3 regions of the Limibacillus halophilus genome follow, and region 2 is predicted to be linked to each of the others. Evidence: predicted binding sites of a transcription regulator. Region 2 holds the regulator's gene; each other region holds the start of a gene.
What was found. The regulator LexA, encoded in region 2, represses DNA repair genes until DNA is damaged. The targets are predictions, from matches to a motif close to ATGTTCTANTTTGGTTC.
Positions count from the first base shown of each region.

Region 1 (2,272 bases), on a different contig from region 2:
GTCTGGTTTCCGGTCTGGTTCTAGAGGCTCAATCGCGGGCCCACGGGGAGGTAGGAACGGCATCCGAATCGGCCCCTGGAGACGCTCCTTAAAATCGCCTGAAAATATAGCAGAGTCATTGCACTGCAACAACGCCAGAAGGCGATCTGGAGCAAGGTGTTTTTTCCCGCGCGCTTCAAGCGTGTCTAACTGCGATCCAGCCGCATATCGATGTGCTCGATTCCGGCATCGTCATAGGGATCGGAGACCCTGGAAAACCCAAAACCCGCATAGAATTTTTCCTGCGCCGACTGCGCGGACAAGTGCACGGAAGGACGTCCCCACCGGCGCGCTGTCTCTTCAAGGGCCGCGACCAGCATCCGCCGACCGTACCCTCGACCACGTGCGCTCGGGGCTAAAACGACCCGGCCGATTGTGACCGACCGCCCTTGCGCGCCGGGCAACAAGCGCAGCGTACCGATAATGCGCTCTTCCCGATCCAACCACAGCAGATGAAGCCCAGCCTGATCCTGGTCATCCATATCCTGAAAAAAGGAACGCTGTTCTAGAATGAATACATCGGCACGCAGCTTTAAAAGTGCGTAGAGTTCTTCCTTTTCAAGCTCGGCAAATTTACGCCAGAGCAGCGAGCACATGGTCCGAGCAATTCTTTAGAATGGAATCTCGTCATCAAGGTCGCCGCCGGACGAACCGCCGGACGCAGAGGACGACCCCCCACCCGACGAGCCGCTGCCATAATCATCACCGCTATAGCTTCCGCCACCGCCGCCCTCGCCGCGTCCGTCGAGCATCGTCAGTTCACCGCGATAGCGTTGGAGCACGATCTCCGTCGTATAATTTTCCTTACCATCCTGGCCGGTCCATTTGCGTGTTTGCAACTGACCTTCCAGGTAAACCTTCGCGCCCTTCTTGAGGTACTTCTCAATGACATCCACCAATCGGTCATTGAAGACCACAATGCGATGCCATTCTGTGCGTTCTCGGCGCTCTCCGCTCTGCCGGTCACGCCAGGTCTCGTTGGTTGCGAGAGTGAAGTTTGCAACCTTGGTGCCGTCGTTCGTGGTACGGATCTCCGGGTCTCGGCCGAGATTCCCGATTAAAATTACTTTGTTGACGCTTCCGGCCATGACGTACGGCACTCCCCTTGAAACACATTGCTTAGAAATACGAGCCCTATAAAGGCTCGCCGAGAGCGCACTCTAGACCGGAGAAGTGGGCCCTGTCACCCGTGAAGGCGCAATGAGAAAATAAAGTGAACATCCAGGAGTGGCAATGCCTCGCTGCTTGCGCCATATTGCCTCTAACAACGAACCCATACCTTATAGCAATCGGAACCAGGTGCCTTGAGCGAAAAGCCAACGTCTGCCCCCGTCATCGCCGTGCGAGGGGCCCGCGAACATAATCTTAAATCCGTCAATGTTGATTTACCGCGCGAAAAACTCGTGGTCATCACCGGTCTGTCGGGATCAGGCAAATCGTCCCTGGCTTTTGATACGATCTACGCCGAGGGCCAAAGACGCTATGTAGAATCCTTATCAGCCTACGCTCGGCAGTTTTTGGAGCTTATGCAAAAGCCGGACGTCGATTCTATCGAGGGCCTTTCTCCCGCGATATCGATCGAGCAGAAAACAACGTCGAAAAACCCGCGCTCTACAGTGGGTACCGTGACGGAAATTTATGACTATCTGCGCTTACTCTACGCACGGGTTGGCATTCCTTATTCACCGGCAACTGGCTTGCCAATTGAAAGCCAAACTGTCAGCCAGATGGTTGACCGTGTGATGGCCTTGAAGGAAGGAACCCGTTTGTACCTACTTGCACCCATCGTGCGAGGCCGGAAAGGGGAGTATCGCAAAGAACTTCTGGATCTCCGCAAGCGCGGATTTCAACGTGTGAAGATCGACGGCGAAATCCACGATATCGAAAACGCGCCGGAACTGGATAAGAAGCGCAAGCACGATATCGAGGTCGTCGTGGATCGCTTGGTGGTTCGCGACGGTTTAGAAAGCAGACTGGCGGATTCCTTTGAGACCGCTCTTACTCTGGCCGACGGTTTGGCTTTCACCGAGGATGCGGATTCAGGCGAAAGGGTGACCTACTCCGCAAAATTTGCCTGCCCGGTTTCCGGCTTCACGATCGACGAGATTGAGCCTCGCCTCTTTTCCTTTAACAATCCCTTCGGCGCTTGTCCCGCATGTGACGGTTTGGGGTCCACACTCTACTTCGATCCCTCCATGGTGGTGCCCGAAGGAAATCGTTCGTTGCGACAGGG
Region 1 covers NZ_JACHXA010000004.1:242,160-244,431, reverse strand. Annotated here, with positions in the region: gene FHR98_RS09230 (GNAT family N-acetyltransferase) at 186-635, opposite strand; gene ssb (single-stranded DNA-binding protein) at 651-1,127, opposite strand; gene uvrA (excinuclease ABC subunit UvrA) at 1,344-2,272, shown strand, end outside.
Region 1: a site for LexA is predicted at 1,244-1,260, ahead of uvrA (excinuclease ABC subunit UvrA). Genes of this name have one in related genera too.

Region 2 (2,272 bases):
CGTGGCGCTACATCGCACTACCAATCATCCTTTTGAGTCTTGGCGCGCCGCTGTCTCGCACTCCTCCTGACATTATCATTGACGAGTCCGCCGATCTGGTTGCACTGCGCGGCCCGAATGGTCACTACGGCTTCTCCACTCTCAGACGCCAAACTTTCGAGCGGCAAATCTGGATGGAGGCGCTTGGCAGCCAATCCGTTTTCGCCTGGGATGAAAAGGGTGATCGTAACGATTGGCTGAGCTGCGATGGATTGGGGTGTCTCTATCGCAAGGATGGATGGCCGGTCGCAATTTCCTTTGACGGGCGTGGATTGGAGGAGGACTGCCGGCGCGCGGCTCTGGTCATAAGCCTGGAGCCGGTTCGTAGCGCACACTGCGACGATATTCCCAGCGACCGGCTTTTCGACCGCTTTGATTTCTGGAGGAACGGTACGCACGCCTTTTGGTTGGATGCCCAGCGCGCATCAGTCACATATCGAACCGTCGAAAGCCTGCGCGGACTGCGTCCTTGGAGCGGTGGTCCGGATTAGAGTGATTGTGCTGGTTCGTGATACTAACTGCAGTACACCACTCAATAGCGCCTTAACAGCCCCACGAGTTTGCCTTGAACTTGAACGCGGTCGGGCGGGAAGATTCGGGTTTCATAACTCTTGTTGGCTGGTTCCAATGCGATTGACTGGCCGCGCCTTCTGATACGTTTCAAGGTGACCTCGCCATCATCGACCAAGGCTACGACGATCGCGCCGTTCTCTGCTGTTTCACACCTTTCGATGATCACCGTATCGCCGTCGAAGATACCAGCCTCGATCATCGAATCGCCCTCAACCTCCAGCGCATAGTATTCCGCGCGATTGCCCAACATGGTTGCTGGGACATCGACGAAGTTGCTGGTATCGCGCAAAGCTTCAATCGGCGTACCTGCCGCGATTCGGCCGTACAATGGTAGTTGGCGATTGCTGCCGTCACCCGCCAGTGAGGGCAGGCGTTGTACGCGTCCGAACACACCATGAATGACATTTGTATCATGGCCAAGGTCATGTGACTGATCATGGTCTTCCGGCAAACGCAGTACTTCAATTGCGCGGGCCCTATGGGCAAGCCGCCGAATAAAGCCACGTTCCTCCAATCCGCTGATCAAACGGTGAATGCCAGACTTGGATTTGAGACCCAGCGCGTCCTTCATTTCATCGAAGGAGGGGGAAACGCCATTCTCGGATAGATGACCGTGAATGTAGAGTAGTAGTTCCCGTTGTTTCCGCGTCAACATCGCGCATTCCCCGTTCAGGCAAGACAAGAACAAAATAGAAACGTTATAAATGTTCTAGTTTAGTTCCATTGCGCCGGTCAAGCATTTTTATGACTGTTGCGAGTCGTGAGCCAAAGGGTGTGCGCGCTTCATGGCCGGGGCAGGCGAAGGAAGGAGCAGGTCTCACCGGCCTTGGCCGCTCTGGCCTGCGGGCGGCGTATGATCAAGGCATCCGCGTGTTGTAGCGTTGCCAGCATCGAACTGTCCTGCCGTTCGAAAACTTTGAGCTTTGGGCCATTTCCGTCAGGTTCGACAAAAAGAGCGCGCAGGTAATCCTGGCGTCGATCATTCTCTTTCAAATCATGCTCGAGCAATCCCGTTTCCTCGCTTAGGGCAATATCGGGAGCGCCCAAGAGCTTGGCCATAATCGGCAGCAAGAAAAGATATCCGCATACGAGGCTGGAAACCGGGTTGCCGGGCAAGCCCAGTACGGGTAATTCAGGCCATCTGCCAAACATCAGCGGTTTGCCGGGACGCATCGCTATCTTCCAGAAATCAAGCGATAGATCGGACCGCTGCAGGGCCGACTGAACGAGATCATGTTTGCCGACGGAAGCCCCGCCTGTCGTAATCAACAGATCGCAGCCGCGCGCGCGGTCACGTAAATTATCCAGAGCGTCTTCCCGGTCCGCCGCGATACCCAAATTGACCGCGACGCCGCCAGCCTGCTCGATCAAGGCTGCCAGCGCCAAGACGTTGGAGCTGACAATCTGATTTTCCCGAATAGGATCGCCTGGCATCACGACTTCATCGCCCGTTGCCAGAAGTGCGATCCGTGGGCGTCTGCGAAGCGGCAGCCATGGCCTGTTCATGGCGGCGGCAAGACCGATTTCACGGGCACCAAGGCGCGTGCCGGCCCTGAGCTTGACCTCACCCTCCCGAAAGTCCAATCCGGCGCGCCTTACATAGGCGCCGCGTTTTGCGGTCTCCAGGATCGTGACTTCGTCTTCCGCCGCCTCAGTGTCC
Region 2 covers NZ_JACHXA010000005.1:232,454-234,725, forward strand. Annotated here, with positions in the region: gene FHR98_RS10860 (ComEC/Rec2 family competence protein) at 1-530, shown strand, start outside; gene lexA (transcriptional repressor LexA) at 572-1,267, opposite strand; gene FHR98_RS10870 (molybdopterin molybdotransferase MoeA) at 1,396-2,272, opposite strand, start outside.

Region 3 (2,272 bases), on a different contig from region 2:
CAATCAGTAAAAAGTAAAAAGGGCCGCCCAACCGGGCGACCCATCTTTTACCTTTTGTCGATCCCGGGCGGCAGTCCGTCAGCCAGCAACATCCGAACTACTGTCGTCCGCATCTCCCTCACCACCGCCGGGGCCTTCCAGCATGGCAATCGCAACGATCCCGGCATTCTCCCGGATGCGCTGTTCGATCGTTCTCGCTATTTCGGGATTGTCTTGCATGAACTGTTTGGCGTTCTCCCGGCCCTGACCGATGCGTTGGCCGTCGTAAGAGAACCAGGAGCCCGACTTTTCGATGATGTTGGCCTGTACGCCCAAATCGATCAACTCACCTGTCTTTGAGATGCCCTGACCGTACATGATGTCGAACTCCACCACCCGGAAGGGCGGCGCCACTTTGTTCTTCACCACCTTAACCCGGGTTTGGTTGCCGACAATATCACCCTTGTCCTTCACGGCACCAATACGGCGGATATCAAGGCGAACCGAGGCGTAGAATTTCAAGGCATTGCCGCCGGACGTCGTCTCGGGGCTACCAAACATGACACCGATCTTCATACGCAGTTGGTTGATGAAGATCACCAGCGTGTTGGACCGCGCTATAGACGCTGTCAATTTACGCAGCGCCTGGCTCATGAGCCGTGCCTGAAGGCCGGGTTGCTGATCACCCATATCGCCCTCCAGTTCCACCCGGGGCACCAGGGCCGCAACCGAATCGATCACCAACACGTCAACCGCGCCCGAGCGCACAAGCGTATCGGTAATCTCCAATGCCTGTTCGCCGGCATCGGGCTGCGAGATCAGCAGTTCTTCGATATTGACTCCGAGTTTTGCCGCATAGGCCGGGTCCAGCGCATGCTCCGCATCGACAAATGCGCAAGTGCCCCCCTTCTTTTGGGCCTCTGCGATCGCCTGCAATGCGAGGGTTGTTTTACCGGAGCTTTCCGGCCCAAAGATTTCAACGACCCTGCCCCGAGGCAGCCCGCCGATGCCCAATGCTATATCCAGACCCAGCGAACCGGTCGAGATCGCCTCTATCTCAACGGCCTCCTGTTGACCGAGACGCATAATCGATCCCTTACCGAAGGCGCGCTCAATCTGGCTCAGCGCGGCATCCAGGGCTTTGTTTTTATCCACGGTTCCTCCTTCAACGACGCGCAAATTATTCTGCATGACGAACGGCCTCCCTTATCCCACAAGCGCCTCCAAAGGCGCAATGCGAAGAATTGTGCTCGTTTTGTTCTCATTTTTCAACCTAAATATAGGACCATTATGAGAACAAACGTTCAATTTGGCGTTAGTCGATAACATTTCGCCATGTCGACTACGGCCTTTCATACAGTCCCTGCTAGAGTCGATTCGTGCTGCAGATCTGGAGTGAGTCGATGTCATCCGTGCGAGACCGTCTGGCAAAAAAACTGCGTCTCCTTGGTATCTTTGCTAACTGCGATGAAGCCACGCTTCAGGGCATTGCAGAGCGATCTCAATGGCTTTCGGTTCCCGGCGGTCGGTTGCTGATAGAACAAGGCGAGCAAGCTGAAGCCGTTTTCGTGTTGCTTTCCGGCCGCCTTGCCGTGATCACCGGGTTTGGAACCTCCGAGGAACGCTTGGTAACGGAAATCAGCGCCGGCGATAGCGTGGGCGAGTTGGGAGTAATTGCCTCGACCCGTCGTTCAGCAAGTGTCCTCGCGCTGCGGGACAGTGAGTTGCTTCGTATTCCCGGCGATGTGCTGAAACCGCTGATTGCAAGCGATCCGGCCGCCTTTGACGGGCTCTTACAAACGCTTGCCCAGCGCCTGCTCCGCCTGACACGGGGTAAGCCGGTGCAGCGTATGGTCCGCAACCTGGCGCTGCTACCCCTGGATGACGCAAGTCCCTGGCCCGACATCGCCATGCGTCTGCAAAGGAGTGCTCAGACTATCGGTTTGAGGTGCCACATCTTTACCGAGGCTGATGGGTCTCGCGACAGCAATCAGTTCGCCGAAATGGAAGAAAACTTCGATCTTTGCCTTTATCTGGCAACCAAGGCCGACGATACCTGGCGCAGACTCTGCAAACGCCAAGCCGACCGCCTGTTGCTGCTTGCCAGCGGCACGGACAAGGGTCGAAGCGCCCGCCCCCCTGACAACCACTTGATCGGCGATCGCAGACCCGTGGATATGGCTATTTGCGAGGCGGCCGATTTAGAGCTTCCGACACCATCCCGTAATTGGCCGGTCGCCCTGGCCGCTACACGATGGGTTCATCGCCTTAGAGAGAACAATGACCAGGACTA
Region 3 covers NZ_JACHXA010000002.1:323,534-325,805, forward strand. Annotated here, with positions in the region: gene FHR98_RS04640 (invasion associated locus B family protein) at 1-17, shown strand, start outside; gene recA (recombinase RecA) at 79-1,170, opposite strand; gene FHR98_RS04650 (patatin-like phospholipase family protein) at 1,383-2,272, shown strand, end outside.
Region 3: a site for LexA is predicted at 1,224-1,240, ahead of recA (recombinase RecA). Genes of this name have one in related genera too.